DNA from 2 places in the Bacillus sp. L381 genome. Region 1 is predicted to be linked to the other one. Evidence: predicted binding sites of a transcription regulator. Region 1 holds the regulator's gene; the other holds the start of a gene.
The links. Region 1 encodes Rex, which represses fermentation and respiration genes when NADH is low (regulators of the CRP and FNR family bind a similar motif). Its sites were predicted from a motif close to TTGTGAAATATTTCACAA; they were not measured.

Region 1 (7,756 bases):
TCATCAACTCGCCACTATACAGTGAACTTTCCGGTTCTCTTTCGAAATGGTATGGAAGAGAATAATAATACATGTTCCAACCTAAATCGTTCATTATACGATTGTGAAATATTTTTTTGATCCTATTGTACGAATCCATGCGCCAGCCGTGTACAAAGATGACATTGGGTTGATCTATATCATTTTCATTTAAAAAAACCTCCCCTTTTAAAGTATCATTAACGAGATTCCCCGTTCGAATTAAGGATTCATAACGAAATGTTCCAACCCTATAATTTTTTTTAGATTCATTCAAATCAATTGAAACATCAGCTATATTCGCACTGTAAAATTCCTCTCTATCATCTATGTCGGCTGTAAAAGCAGCAGAAAAATGTTTATCTTTGCTTCTTTTTCTATGTAAATCATATAAAGCCAAACGATCTATCATTTTTGAGAAATGCACTATTACGTCCTCCTTGATAATCATAAAAAACTAATATCAGAGTTGATTATTGGATTGTCTGTCTTCATAGAGTCGGGACGGATGTTATCAAGAATCTAACTCCATCAACAGTGAATTTTTGGGGGTCGGATATCATTTCTATTGCTTTAACATAAAAGACTAGTTTCTAATCTCAAGGAAAAAATTGTCTTTTAGCAGCTAAAAAAAGCAGCACAAATAGACATTTTAAAAGGATTTCTCTTTGACAGTGCTTTCCTTGGGGAAACCGTCTAAGAGAGTTGGTGACACTATTTATTTAGATAACTGTAGCTTTTTTTGTCGTATGAGAGGATACCAATATAGTCTTCTGTCTACAATAGAGAGAGAGGTAACAGAGGTTTGGACAAATAATTTTCAAACCCTTTTTATTATCATAACAGAAATGCAGTTTACTGAAGTTATCGTAAGGCGTTGTCAAAGAAGACGTAAACAGGTACCTGAGCCGGTGGAATTTTGTATTTTGGTCAATTGAATAGTTCAAATCGGGATTATCAAAACTATTGAAAAATCGATATAGAATAATGCTGAAAAAATCAAACTACAAAAGACAAAAAAAAGAAGCTTCTCACAAGTTCGGTGAACTTATGAGAAGCCTCGAAAATTTATAGATGGCATCCAAGAGGGCATCAAAAATGACGTCCGTTGCCGACAAACCCTTGTAAATCAAGGGTTTTTTGTCGGTTTTACATCATGCCGCCCATACCGCCCATGCCGCCCATGTCAGGCATTCCTGCGCCGCCGGCATTTTCTTCTGGTTTGTCAGCAACAACCGCTTCAGTTGTTAGGAGCATTGCTGCTACAGAAGCTGCGTTTTGAAGTGCAGAACGTGTAACTTTTGTCGGGTCAACGATACCTTTTTCGATCATGTTTACCCATTCGCCAGTTGCAGCGTTGAAGCCTACGCCGATTTCTTCGTTTTTCAGGCGCTCAACGATGACAGATCCTTCAAGACCCGCGTTGTGCGCGATTTGACGGATTGGCTCTTCAAGCGCGCGAAGCACGATGTTGATACCTGTTTGCGCATCGCCTTCAGCTTCAACTGCAGCGACTTTGTTATATACGTTGACAAGCGCTGTACCACCGCCGGATACGATGCCTTCTTCAACAGCTGCGCGAGTTGAGTTGAGGGCGTCTTCGATGCGAAGTTTACGCTCTTTCAGCTCAGTTTCAGTCGCAGCGCCGACTTTGATGACAGCTACGCCGCCGGCAAGTTTCGCAAGACGCTCTTGTAATTTTTCTCTGTCGAATTCAGAAGTTGTTTCTTCCACTTGAGCGCGGATTTGGTTGACGCGTGCAGCGATTTTTTCAGTATCGCCGGCGCCTTCTACGATTGTTGTGTTTTCTTTCGTTACCACAACTTTAGAAGCGCGTCCCAATTGTCCGATTTCAGTAGATTTCAGGTCAAGACCTAAATCTTCTGTGATTACTTCTCCGCCAGTAAGAACAGAGATGTCTTCAAGCATTGCTTTACGGCGGTCACCGAAGCCAGGAGCTTTAACGGCAACAGCGTTGAATGTGCCGCGAAGTTTGTTGACAACGAGTGTAGCAAGAGCTTCACCTTCAACATCTTCAGCGATCAGAAGCAATGGTTTTCCTTGCTGTACAACTTGCTCAAGCACAGGAAGGATTTCTTGAATGTTTGTGATTTTTTTGTCTGTGATTAAGATGTAAGGATTATCAAGAACCGCTTCCATCTTATCAGAGTCAGTCACCATGTAAGGAGACGCATATCCGCGGTCGAATTGCATACCTTCAACAACTTCAAGCTCAGTTGTGAAGCCTTTAGACTCTTCGATTGTGATAACGCCGTCGTTACCTACGCGCTCCATTGCTTCAGCGATAAGGCTTCCGACTTCCTCATCAGCAGCAGAGATCGCAGCAACCTGAGCGATAGACTCTTTGCCTTCGATCGGCTTAGAAATTTCTTTTAAGTTTTCGATTGCCACGGTTACGGCTTGTTCCATACCTTTACGCACGCCGACAGGATTAGCTCCCGCAGTTACGTTTTTAAGGCCTTCGCGGATCATAGCTTGCGCAAGCACAGTCGCAGTCGTCGTACCGTCACCGGCAACGTCGTTTGTTTTGCTGGCTACTTCAGCTACAAGCTTCGCACCCATGTTTTCAAACGCATCTTCAAGTTCAATTTCTTTTGCGATTGTCACACCGTCATTTGTAATTAACGGAGAACCGAATTTTTTCTCCAGAACCACGTTGCGTCCTTTTGGCCCTAAAGTTACTTTTACAGCGTCAGCAAGCGCATCGACACCGCGAAGCATAGCGCGGCGTGCTTCTTCACTAAACTTAATATCTTTTGCCATGTTAACGAAACCTCCTCGAATTTTTAAAAGTATTTATTTGCTTAGCCGATTACAGCTAAAATGTCGCTTTCACGTAAGATTAAGTATTCAGCACCTTCGTATTTCACTTCAGTACCGGCGTATTTTGAGAAGATAATGCGGTCGCCCTCTTTTACTTCTAAAGCAACGCGCTCTCCGCTTTCCAACACGCGACCTGAACCAGCTGCCACGATTTTGCCTTCTTGCGGCTTTTCTTTTGCAGAATCCGGTAATACGATTCCGCTGGCAGTTTTTTCTTCAGATTCTACGAGTTCAATGACAACGCGATCACCTAATGGCTTTAACAATGAAATAACCTCCTCAATAGTATGAATATGTAATTTTAGCACTCAGCTCTAAAGAGTGCTAACACATTTATTATAATAAAGAATCTCACTTCCAATTTCAAGTCATAAGAATAAAAAATTTTCACGCTTACATGATTCTCTCTTACACCGATTTTCTCCTTTTTTCACGTCAAGTTCACTTGTGTTACAATAAGAACAAATAAGTTGATTTTATAGGATAAAGGAGTACATATCATTTGAGAAAACAGTATTGGTATATCATTTTGACATATGTTATCATGCAGCTTTCTGCATTGATCGGCATTCCTTTAATGTACAGATTCGGCTATGCGGGCGGGCAGCCTACGAATGCGAATCTCACCATGGCTCAGGGGATTTATTCCGTCGTAAGCTTTTTTATCTGCCTGATTATCGTTCTCCTGATTTTGAGAACCGCGCCGAAGCAGACATTAAGAAATGGGAAGAAAGCATCCGCCGGCATGTCCATTCTTTGGGCGGTCGCGGGAATATGGCTCGCTTTATTTTCTCAGGGAATCGCCGGGATGATTGAGCAGTATGTCTTTCACGTGAACAGCGGTTCGGAAAACACGAAAGCCATTCTCAACATTATTAAAGCCATGCCGCTCATGATTATCGTTTCTTCTATCGTCGGTCCGATTCTCGAAGAAATCATTTTCCGGAAGATCATCTTCGGCGTATTATATGAAAAAACGAATTTCTTTATCGCCGGACTGATCAGTTCCGTCGTTTTCGGCATTGTGCACCAGGACCTCACACACCTGCTGCTTTACACGGCTATGGGCTTTACCTTTGCGTTCTTGTATGTGCAGACGAAACGGATTATTGTGCCGATATTCGCTCATGTCATGATGAATACCATTGTCGTGGTCATGCAGCTCGGCCCCGCCCAAAAATATATTGAACAGCATAGTGAGCAAATGCAATTAATTATTGGAGGATTGTTTGTATGAGGAACCCAATGACTTGGGGCTTGATTTATTTCGCAGTCGGCTGTATCTTTACGTATTTGGCCGCAAGCTCGCCGGGAAGCATGTGGTCTTTTTATTCCATATTGCTGATGGTTTTCGCCGCTTATAATATCAGCATCTCGTTTAAAATGTTCGCTTTCTCATTTAAAGTGAAGAAAAATCAAAAATAAAAGAAAAAGCCATTTCTCATCATTGAGAAATGGCTTTTTTTATGCTGATACATCCTGGTCAGATTCGCTGCTGCCGGTCTGCCTTTTCCGATACGCCGCTTTTGAGATAAGAATACTGATCTCGTATAAAATGCAAAGCGGAATCGTAATCATCAAGTGAGACAGCAGCTCAGGCGGCGCAATCATCGCGGCGATCACAAGCAGCACAAAATACGCGTACTTCCTGATTTTCGATAAAAACATCGGCGTTATAACACCGAGCCTCGTCAAAAACATGATCAGCACCGGCATCTGAAACAGCAGCCCGAACGGAATCGTCAGCTGCAGCAGAAAATGAAAGTACTCGCTGATTCCGATCACCTGATTGACATCCAAGTCATTCGAAACCCGCTTCATAAAATCAACGACCAGCGGAAATAAAATATAATAAGAAAATGACACACCGCTGACAAACAGCACGATTGAAATCGGAATATAGCTGAGTGTTACTTTGCGCTCCTTCTCATACAGCCCCGGACTGACAAACGCCCAAATCTGATATAGAATAATCGGCGAAGTCAAAATGATGCCGATAATAAACGCGAACTGCAAAAAGATAAACAGCGGATCCGTCAGGTTAAAAGCATTAAGGGTGAGCTCTTTTACTTCATCGGCTTTTTGAAGATACACAATGATAGGTTTTGCCAGAAAAAAGCCGGCAATAAAGAAAACCGTAAAGGATAACGCCACAATCAGCAATCGTTTCCGAAGTTCGGCAATATGCTCCACAAGCGTCATTTGATTCACTCTCATACGTGTCATCCTATCTTACTGTTCTTCTTTCTTTTTTTCCTCTTCTTCACCGGCTAATCCTTTAGTAGCGTTCTTAAATTCACGAAGCGTGTCCCCCGCAGCTTTTCCTAATTCGGGAAGCTTCTTCGGACCGAAAATAATCACCGCCACCACACCGATAACCGCCAGGCTTCCAGGACCGATCATGTGCAGCTCCTCCTTTCGTTATTCAATTTCTTCCAAAACAGAATAATGCTTTAAGAAATAAACCAATGATTGAAGCTCTACAGCTAAATCTATATGATGAATTCGAATGTGATCCGGCACATTCAAACGGGCCGGCGTAAAGTTAAGGATTCCCTTGATTCCGAGCGCCACGAGCCGGTCGGTGATTGACTGGGCGGCAACCGCCGGAACGGTGAGAATCGCCACGGGTTCATCCTTAATGTGAAGCTCTAAATCATCAAGATCAAAGACAGGCACACCGCCTACCTCAGTTCCTATTTTACTCTGATTCACATCAAAAGCCATAGATATTTTTGTGTTATTATTTTTTGTGAAATTATAGTGAAGAAACGCCGTCCCTAAATTCCCGACACCGATCAAAATGACGTTCGTCGTTTCATCCTGATCCAGTGTTTTTCTGAAAAATGACAGCAGGTAATCCACATTATAGCCGTATCCTTTTTTGCCGAGCGCCCCGAAATAGGAAAAATCCCGGCGGATCGTGGCCGAATCGACTTTTACCGCATCGCTCAGTTCGGCTGAGGAAACACGCTGCTTTCCTGACGCGTGTAAATTCTTTAAAAAGCGATAATAAAGCGGCAGCCTTTTTGCCGTCGCCTGCGGAATTTTTGATTGATCCTTGTTCATGATTGGTCCTCCACTTTATACTCAGATGCATCTCTTTTAAAATCACCGTTTTTGCCGCCCGTTTTTTCCATGAGGCAGGTCGGGCCGATGACCATTCCTTTATCCAGCGCCTTGCACATGTCATAAACGGTCAATGCGCAGACTGAAGCGGAAGTTAGCGCTTCCATTTCCACACCTGTACTCCCTTTCGTTTTTACGCTTGCCTGTATATGAAGAACGGCTTCGGAATCCTTTTCCTCCCAGCCGAATGAAATGTCTACGCTGCTTAAAGAAAGCGGGTGGCACATCGGGATAATCGCTGACGTCTGCTTTGCAGCCATAATTCCTGCCACCTGTGCGACAGCCAGCACGTCTCCTTTTCCGATCTCCCGGTTTTTGATTCTGCTGTACACGTCATGCTTCATGTGTACGCTGGATATCGCAGCGGCAGTACGGACTGTTGAAGATTTATCGCTTATATCCACCATGCGGGCACGGCCTTCTTCATTAAAATGAGAAAATCCATTCATATTTAAACTCTCCTTACTTCTGATCATACACTATTTTCTCCCTGATGTCTTATCCTATAATGTTCCAATTCTGATGTATTGTTTGCTGACAGCAGGTTGATAAGCTACACTTAACTTATTATAACAGAGGTGAAATAATATGATGATCTTACAAATTAATCAGCTATCCAAATCTTTTGGCGCTGATCCTATTTTAAACAATATAAAGCTTGAAGTCAGATCCCGGGATCGCATCGCCATTGTAGGCAGAAACGGCGCCGGCAAATCAACTCTCCTTAAAATTATCGCAGGTCACCTTTCATATGAAAAGGGTGAATTAATCAAACCGAAAGAATTAACGATGGGATACCTTGCCCAGCACACAGGCATGGAATCTCAGCTTACCATAAAAGAAGAATTGCTGAGTGTTTTTGATTTCCTGAAAGCAATGGAAAAAGAAATGCGCTCTATTGAAGAAAAGATGGCCACTGCCGCCCCGGCGGAGCTTGAGACGCTGATGAAAACCTATGACAGGCTTCAGCAGGACTTCAAGAATAAAGGCGGCTATCAATATGAAGCGGATGTCCGGTCTGTCCTTCACGGCCTCGGCTTCGGCAAATTTGACGATTCCGTGAAAGTACAAAGCTTGAGCGGCGGTCAGAAAACAAGACTTGCGCTTGGAAAGCTGCTTTTGACCCAGCCTGATCTGCTTATTTTGGATGAACCGACGAACCATCTCGACATCGACACGCTCACATGGCTTGAGCATTATTTACAGGGATATTCAGGCGCCATCCTGATCGTCTCCCACGACAGATACTTTCTTGATAAAGTGGTCAGCCAAGTGTACGAGGTCTCACGGACAGAAAGCAAAAAATACCTCGGCAACTACAGCGCCTATTTAGAGCAAAAAGCCGAGCAGTACGAGAAAGACCTGAAGCTGTATGAAAAACAGCAGGACGAAATCGCCAAGCTTCAAGATTTTGTCGACCGCAATCTGGCCAGAGCATCAACAACAAAAAGAGCCCAGAGCAGACGAAAACAGCTTGAACGGATGGACGTCATGGCAAAGCCGCTCGGTGATGAAAAATCAGCGGCCTTCCGTTTTGAAATTACAAAACAGAGCGGCAACGACGTGCTTCGCGTACAGGATGTCTCCATCAGCTACGACGGCCAGCCTCCGCTCTTGAAAAACCTGACCTTCGGCGTTACAAGAGGCGAAAGCGCCGCCCTTGTCGGACCCAACGGAATCGGCAAGTCAACCTTGCTGAAAACCATTATGAACATGCTCAGTCCGGAATCCGGGTCGATCTCGTACGGTTCCAATGTCACAATCG
Region 2 (7,756 bases), 950 kb from region 1:
TATCCCAGTCTGACCTCGATTCCCACGGTGCCGAGATGGCCGGTGCAAAAGGGTGAATGAACGGATGCATATCCGTACTGCTGAGATCGTGTTTTTCGTACCATGTCGCCGCCGGCAGCACGATATCGGAATACAGCGCCGTACCCGCCATTCGAAAGTCGAGATTGATTAACAAGTCGAGCTTTCCTTCCGGCGCCTGCTCCCGCCATTTGATTTCTTCAGGACGGATGCTGTCGCTGTCGTCATTCATCAAACCGTTCGTCGTCCCCAGCAGATGCTTGAGAAAATATTCATGCCCTTTTCCTGAGCTGGAGATCAGATTTGCCCGCCATACGAAGAGATTCCTTGGGAAGTTCACTTCATTGTCAGGATCTTCAATCGCGAATTTCAGCTTTTTCTCTTGAAGCTGTGAGGCCACGTACGCACCGACGTCCTCTGGTGCCGCCGCCCCCGCTTTTTCAGCTTCTTTGTACAGATCAATGCCGTTTTGATTGAATGTCGGATAAGACGGCAGCCATCCTAACCGGGCCGCCAGCACATTGTAATCAGCGTGATGCTTGTAGCGGGATGACGCAGCAATCGGTGAAGCCAAATCGCTGATCGGCTGGTCCTCATAGCGCCACTGATCTGTCGCAAAGTAGAAAAATGAGGTGCCGTTTTGCAGCTTAGGCACGCCTTCCCAGTCCTTTGCAGTTGCAATCGTCTGCCATCCTTCAGCGGGACGGAGCTTTTCCTGTCCCACATAATGAGCCCAGCCTCCGCCGTTTACGCCTTGCGCGCCTACGAGTAAAACAAGATTTAACACCGCACGATAGATCGTGTCGGAGTTGAACCAGTGGTTGATCCCCGCCCCGACGATAATCATGGATCTGCCGTCTGTATCGATCGCATTTTGGGCAAATTCCCTGGCAATCTGAATGACGGCTTCTCTTTTAATTCCTGTGATCCGTTCCTGCCAGGCAGGTGTAAACGGACGAGGATCATCATAGGATACAGCTGCTTGTTCGCCGATGCCCCGGTTCACGCCGTAGTTGGCCAATATCAAGTCAAACACGGTCGTGACGTACACCTCTTCGCCATTCAGGTTTACTTTTTTAATAGGAAGATCCCGCTCAAGCACTTTGTTTCCGTCATTTGAAAAATACGGAATGCGCACCCTGCCGATTTCGTCCTCTATTCCAAGTACAGAGAGGCGGGGTTCGATCTGTTCTCCGGTGTCTTCATCGATCATGTGCAGATTCCACTTCTTCTGACCGTCCCAGCGGGAGCCCATTGTTCCTTGCGGTATGGCAAACGCGCCTGTCTGTTCATTCCAGACCGCGGGTTTCCACTGATCATGTTTTGTCTGCCGTCCGATGTCCTTCGCATGCAGAAACCGCCCCGCTGTATACACGCCATTTTCTTTTGACAGGGTGACGAGGAATGGAAAATCCGTGTATTGCTTTGCGTACTTGATAAAACGCTCTGTCTCTTGATTCACGTAAAATTCCTGCAAAATGACGTGACCCATCGCCATCGCAAGCGCCCCGTCAGTCCCTTGGCGGATACTCAGCCAGTCATCGGCGAACTTGGAGGATTCCGCAAAATCCGGGCTGACTGAAATGACCTTGGCGCCTTTATAGCGGGCTTCCGCCAAAAAATGCGCATCAGGCGTTCTCGTCAACGGAACGTTTGAGCCCCATGTGATGATATAGCCGGAATTGTACCAATCACTGCTTTCCGGAACGTCCGTCTGGTCACCCCAAATTTGCGGGGACGCCGGAGGAAGATCCGCATACCAGTCATAAAAACTGAGCATAGGCCCGCCCATTAAAGACATAAACCGGGAGCCTGAAGCATGGCTGATCATAGACATCGCCGGAATCGGGGAAAAACCGACATTCCGGTCAGGCCCGTATTTCATCACTGTATACAGCAGAGAGGCCGAGATCAGCTTCAGCACCTCCGGCCATTCAGCGCGCACAAAACCGCCTTTCCCTCTTGCCCGTTTATAAGACTTCGCTTTTTCAGGGTGTTCGACGATTGATTTCCAGGCATCCAATGGATTTTGATGGGCCTGTAATGCTTCCCGCCACAAATTGATCAGCACACCGCGCACGTATGGGTATTTCACACGCAGCGGGCTGTAGATGTACCACGAAAAACTGGCCCCCCGCGGACAGCCTCTCGGTTCGAAATCAGGCATATCCGGGCCTGTAGATGGATAATTCAAGTTTTGTCCTTCCCACGTGACAATTCCGTTTTTCACGTAAATATTCCAGCTGCAAGACCCCGTGCAGTTGACACCGTGGGTGGAGCGAACGACTTTGTCGTACTGCCATCTGTTTCTGTATACATTCTCCCAATCACGATCTTCTTGGGTGGTTTGGCTATGTTTATTTGAATGATGTTCGATAGGAGAAAAATAGTTTAATCTCCTGAACAACGGACTCATTTTCTTTTTCTTCATGATCGTTCACTCCTTCCGAGTCAGGTGATGCTATGTACACTATAAACAGAGACATCACGTTACCTTGTGAACTATGTCACACACTCTGCTTTTTTCACAAAATGTCCACACACAGAAGAAGGAAGGATGCCTGAGTCATTAGCCGCCTTAGATTCAAAGAAAAACCCGGCTCTATTTAAGAACCGGGTTCTGCGCTTTCATCCCGTGATGTATGCAGATACCGTAAAAACAATTGATAGGAACAAAAGACATTTTGCTGAAGCATCGCCAAAAAGTTCATTTGCAGCTTCGGATGGTAAGACATCATTTGCTTGAATATGGAATATGGAATATTGAGTGCCAGAATGTCCGGGGAAGCATTAACTGAGATAAAAGGCGATAGAGACAGTCCGCCTTTTTCATCAACCGGAAACACAGCGCCTTTTTCCCACAGCGCAACGGTTTGCGATCTTTCAGGGAGCCTGCTGTCCTTAAAACGGATACTGCCTTTTAATACGATATATACGGATTGTGAATGATGAAGAAAGGATGGAGACTGATCAGACGAGCCGCGGATTAACGTCCCGTTTTTCAATAAGGCTGCGACAATGGACAGAGGCACTTCATTAAACATAGGAAGTTGTTTCAGACATAATAAATAGTCACACTGATTCATAGGAAAGCCTCCCGTGCTAAGGATAGCTTTAGTGTAGCCCGATTGAGTGTGCACGGCAGTGATATATTTCACAGCTTGTATGATGAATGTCACTTATCAGGAGGATGCCTGCATTTATAATGAAGTAAAAAAGGAGGATTTTGATGAAGGCGATGATTCCGAAGCAGCACGGCGCATGGGCGATGCTGCTGATTCCATTTTTACTCGGGATGGTCAAGGGAGGCCCGGTTTTCTGGCATATTCCGCTCTTTCTGGGCTGGCTTTTCCTTTACTTGACGGTTTATCCCGTTTCACTTGCCTTGAAAAAGAAACAGCTCAAGCCCTATCAAAAGTGGATATGGTACTACGGTGTTCCGGCCTGCTGCTTTCTGACTGTCTCTGCCGTTCATAAGCCCCCTCTCATCTGGGTGGGCGTTTCTTTACTGCCGCTGTTTCTTATCCATATGCATTATGCCCGCCGAAAAAACGAACGAGCGCTGACGAACGATGCTGCGGGTGTCCTGTTCTTTTGTTCAGGCGGACTTGCGAGCTGCTGGCTGGGAACGGGAGCCCTTGACGGCTGGGCTTGGTTTCTATTCTTGCAATCTGCTTTATTTTTTATCGGAAGTTCTTTTTATGTGAAATCAGTCATCCGTGAGAGAAAAAACAGGGCATTTGCATACTGGTCATGGGGATATCACCTGCTGCTCCCCTTTTTATCCGCTCTATTCGGAGCAGGATGGGCGTTTTTTGCTTTTATCCCAAGCAGTTTGCGGGCCTGGTTTTTTCACGGGAAAGATTGGCCCGCGAAAAAAATCGGCATTCTTGAAATCGCAAACACCGGCTTCTTTTTCGCTGTCATGTGTACATATATGGCGTAAAAAAAACAAGGACAGCGGCTGTCCTTGTTTTTTCAGTCAATATTACAGATCTCCAGCGGGCAGTTTTCACACTCGATCTCACATCGTAAATAGTCCCGCTTGTGCAAAATAATTTTCCCGGCTTCATCTATCGAAATAACCCCTTGTTTGCGAAGGTCTCCCAGCATGCGGTTGACGCTTTCTCTCGCCGCCGCGCAAAACTTAGCCAAATCCTGATTTGTCAGCACAATGTTGATCAGAATCCCGTCGCTTCGTTCCACCCCGTAGCTGTTTGATAAGCGGATAAGAGTAGAATAGAGCGCCCCTTTTTTGCCGTGAAGAAGCAGATCCCTGATTTTGGACTGAATTTTCCGGAGATGGGTGCTCATCCATTTCATAAATTCAAAAGTCAAATCACCATTTTGGATTAATTCCTTTTCCAGCTTGTTTTTATTAATGACGAGCACCTCGCCACCCTCTAACACTTTTGCGCTGAGCATATATCTCGGCTCTTCTGTAAACAGTGTCAGTTCCCCGACAATATCGTTTTTTTGGCAGATTCTAAGCGTCAGGTCTTTGCCGTCAGACGTCAGCTTGCCGATTTCAATGAGTCCTGATTGAATCAGATAAAGCTCTTCTGCATCCATTCCTTCTTGAAACAAATACGTGTGTTTTTTCATTTTCCTTTTTGTGCTGATCGATTTCAGCAATTCATGGAGTTCGCGGGAAAGAAGTTCTTTATCAGATTTTCGGACAGAGAGAATATTCATGAGCTCACCTCGAAGAAAGTCACGTTGCGTATGTTTATTGTAACGTGACTTGATTTGCACTCATCCAGAAAAAACTAACAATCTTGTGAATGGATCATCATGAATGGAGGCTCTGACTGTTTCTCTCCGTATGTGTTTTCATTTTTTCCTGCCAATACATCCAGATCACAAGGACAAAGCTCGCCAACGCAACCTCCGAAAGCGCCATAAACCCGATGGCGTATTGTCCTGTTGCCTGAAATACACTTGCCAGAATCAGCGGAGGGAAAAAGCCGCCCAGTCCGCCCATGGCAGACACAATACCGTTGGCAATTCCCGCCTGCTTCGAAAAATAGAAAGGCACCAGTTTAAATACCGTTCCGTTCCCAATACCTGAGCAGACCGCCACCGTTAATGACCCAAACGCATAAAGGCCGATCGTCGGCGAGAATGACAGCATAACACCTGATAGCGTAAGCCCTGCGAAAACGAACATCAAAATGCAGAGCGGGTTCATTTTATCAGCAAGAAATCCTCCCGCAGGCCTGAGCAGCGTAGAGACCGCAATAAAGCCGGCCGTCCGCAGACCGGCATCCGCCGGGCTCAGCCCAAAATGCTGAACCAAAAAGTTCGGAAGATAGATGGTAAAGGCAACAAAGGCGCCAAACGTAATAAAATAAAACAGGCTCAAAAACCAAAGCACATGATTTCGGTAAACGGCTTTCATTTGAGTTTTTACGGAAACTTTGACCTTCTTCTCATGCCGATCGCCGAATAAAACGTGCAGTAATGCGAAAACAGCCAGCAAAACCAGATACATCTGCACGGTTGCTTTCCATCCCGCAGCTTGAGCAATAACCGGCGCCGCAAATGTGGTAATGGCGGTGCCGATGTTTCCGGCACCGTAAATTCCATTGACGGCACCGTGCTTTTCTTTCGGATAATATTTCGGAAGGGAGGTCACCCCAATGGAAAACACCGCTCCGCCGATCCCTAAGAAAAAGCCGCCTGCGATTAAATCAAACAGAGAATCCGCGATACTGATCCAAAACACAGGAAACAAAAGAAAGATGAAGCTGATCATAAACATTAGCCGCGCCCCATATCTGTTCGTCAAATACCCTAATGGAATGCGGAGAAGCGATCCGAGAATAACGGGAATCGCCGTCACCAATGAAATCTCGCCTTTGCTTAAATGAATATCTGATGTCATTTGGGAAATGAGTGATGAAATCAGCACCCACACCATAAACCCTGCCACTAAGCTTAATGACTGCAATGATAATTGAATATGTTGACGATTGATCATTCGGCTTGCTCCTTTCACTGATTCAATATCAGTCTTATCATACAAAAACTCGGTGTACAGGATTGTGAATTACATCACACGCTTTATATGCAAAAAAAGACAAAGCCCGAAGACTTTGTCCTTTCATGATGATTACATTTTTTCCGGAGCCGATACGCCGATCAGCTGAAGCGCATTGTTCAGCGTAATTTGCGTCGCTTTCATTAAAGCCAGACGCGCGCGGCTCTTCTCTTTATTTTCAGGATCGATGACTTTTTCCGCATTGTAGAAGCTGTGAAGAGCGGATGCCAAATCATAAATGTAGTTGGTGATCCGGTGCGGGATGCGTTTTTCCGCCGCCTCCGCCACAGCTTCAGGGAATCCGCCGATCGTTTTCAGAAGATCGTATTCTTTTTCTGATTGAATATGGCTGAAATCAAGATCTGCCGCCGGTTTAAGTCCCTGCTCTTCCCCTTGGCGAAGCATGCTGCAAATACGGGCATGCGCGTATTGTGCATAATACACAGGGTTTTCGTTTGATGTAGATACGGCAAGATCCAGATCAAAATCCATATGCGTATCGGCGCTGCGCATCGCGAAGAAATAACGGACCGCGTCAAGGCCGACCTCTTCAATCAGGTCACGCATCGTTACGGCTTTCCCCGTACGTTTGCTCATCTTCATTTTTTCGCCGTTTTTATATAAATGAACGAGCTGAATGATTTCAACTTCCAATGTGCCTTTTTTGTAACCGAGCGCTTCAATTGCCGCTTTCATACGCGGAATATAGCCGTGGTGATCCGCGCCCCACACATTGATGAGCTTGTCGAAGCCGCGGTCAAGCTTGTCTTTATGGTATGCGATGTCCGGAAGCAGATAAGTGTATGAGCCGTCTTTTTTGATCAGCACACGGTCTTTGTCGTCACCGAACGTTGTGGAACGGAACCATGTCGCGCCGTCCTCTTCGTATACATGGCCCTTTTCGCGAAGCGCCTCAAGCGCCTGATCGATTTTTCCGTTTTCGTACAGTGACGTTTCAGAATACCATACGTCAAACGGCACGCGGAAATTCTCCAGGTCGGAGCGGAGTTTATCAAGCTCGTACTTTAAGCCGTATTCACGGAAAAATGCCTGACGTTCGCTCTCCTCTTCATGTACGAAGCGGTCACCGAAATCTTCGGCAAGCTTTTTCCCGATAGCGATAATATCTTCGCCCCGGTAGCCGTCTTCCGGCATCGGTTTTTCAAGACCGAGCGCCTCAAAATAACGGACTTCAACAGAAAGGGCCAGATTGTTAATCTGATTGCCCGCATCATTAATATAGTATTCGCGGCTCACATCATAGCCCGCTTTAGAAAGCACGCTGCACAGCACGTCACCTACTGCCGCGCCGCGCGCATGGCCTAAGTGAAGATCTCCCGTCGGGTTGGCGGACACGAATTCCACCTGAATCTTTTCGCCTTGTCCGACGTTTGTCTCTCCGTAATGTTCACCCGCTTCAAGCACGGACGGAATCAGTTTTGTTAAGTAGCTGTTGTTCATGTAAAAGTTGATAAAGCCCGGCCCCGCAATATCCATCTTTTCAATGGAAGCCCTGCCTTTATCAAATGCCGCCACGATCTCCTCGGCGATTTGGCGCGGCGCTTTTTTGGCGATTCTCGCCAGCTGCATCGCCATGTTTGTGGAATAATCACCGTGTGTTTTGTCTTTCGGCGTTTCTAACAGTACGCTTGGAATCTGGCTTTCTTCCGCCAGGCCCGCTTTCAGAACGGCCGC

Region 2: a site for Rex is predicted at 3,161-3,178, ahead of QRX25_RS18100 (YwiC-like family protein). Genes of this name have one in related genera too.

Annotation. Positions count from the first base shown of each region.
Region 1 is NZ_CP127224.1:606,986-614,741, reverse strand. Features, by position in the region: gene QRX25_RS03025 (alpha/beta hydrolase family protein) at 1-73, opposite strand, end outside; partial or broken gene QRX25_RS03020 (hypothetical protein) at 284-581, opposite strand; gene groL (chaperonin GroEL) at 1,168-2,802, opposite strand; gene groES (co-chaperone GroES) at 2,844-3,128, opposite strand; gene QRX25_RS03005 (CPBP family intramembrane glutamic endopeptidase) at 3,365-4,099, shown strand; gene QRX25_RS03000 (YdiK family protein) at 4,096-4,287, shown strand; gene tatC (twin-arginine translocase subunit TatC) at 4,327-5,088, opposite strand; gene tatAY (sec-independent protein translocase protein TatAY) at 5,095-5,265, opposite strand; gene QRX25_RS02985 (redox-sensing transcriptional repressor Rex) at 5,284-5,931, opposite strand; gene moaC (cyclic pyranopterin monophosphate synthase MoaC) at 5,928-6,440, opposite strand; gene QRX25_RS02975 (ABC-F family ATP-binding cassette domain-containing protein) at 6,580-7,756, shown strand, end outside.
Region 2 is NZ_CP127224.1:3,520,840-3,528,595, forward strand. Features, by position in the region: gene QRX25_RS18090 (nitrate reductase subunit alpha) at 1-2,449, opposite strand, end outside; gene QRX25_RS18095 (cyclic nucleotide-binding domain-containing protein) at 2,625-3,104, opposite strand; gene QRX25_RS18100 (YwiC-like family protein) at 3,248-3,964, shown strand; gene fnr (fumarate/nitrate reduction transcriptional regulator Fnr) at 3,997-4,713, opposite strand; gene narK (nitrate/nitrite transporter) at 4,811-6,001, opposite strand; gene argS (arginine--tRNA ligase) at 6,134-7,756, opposite strand, start outside.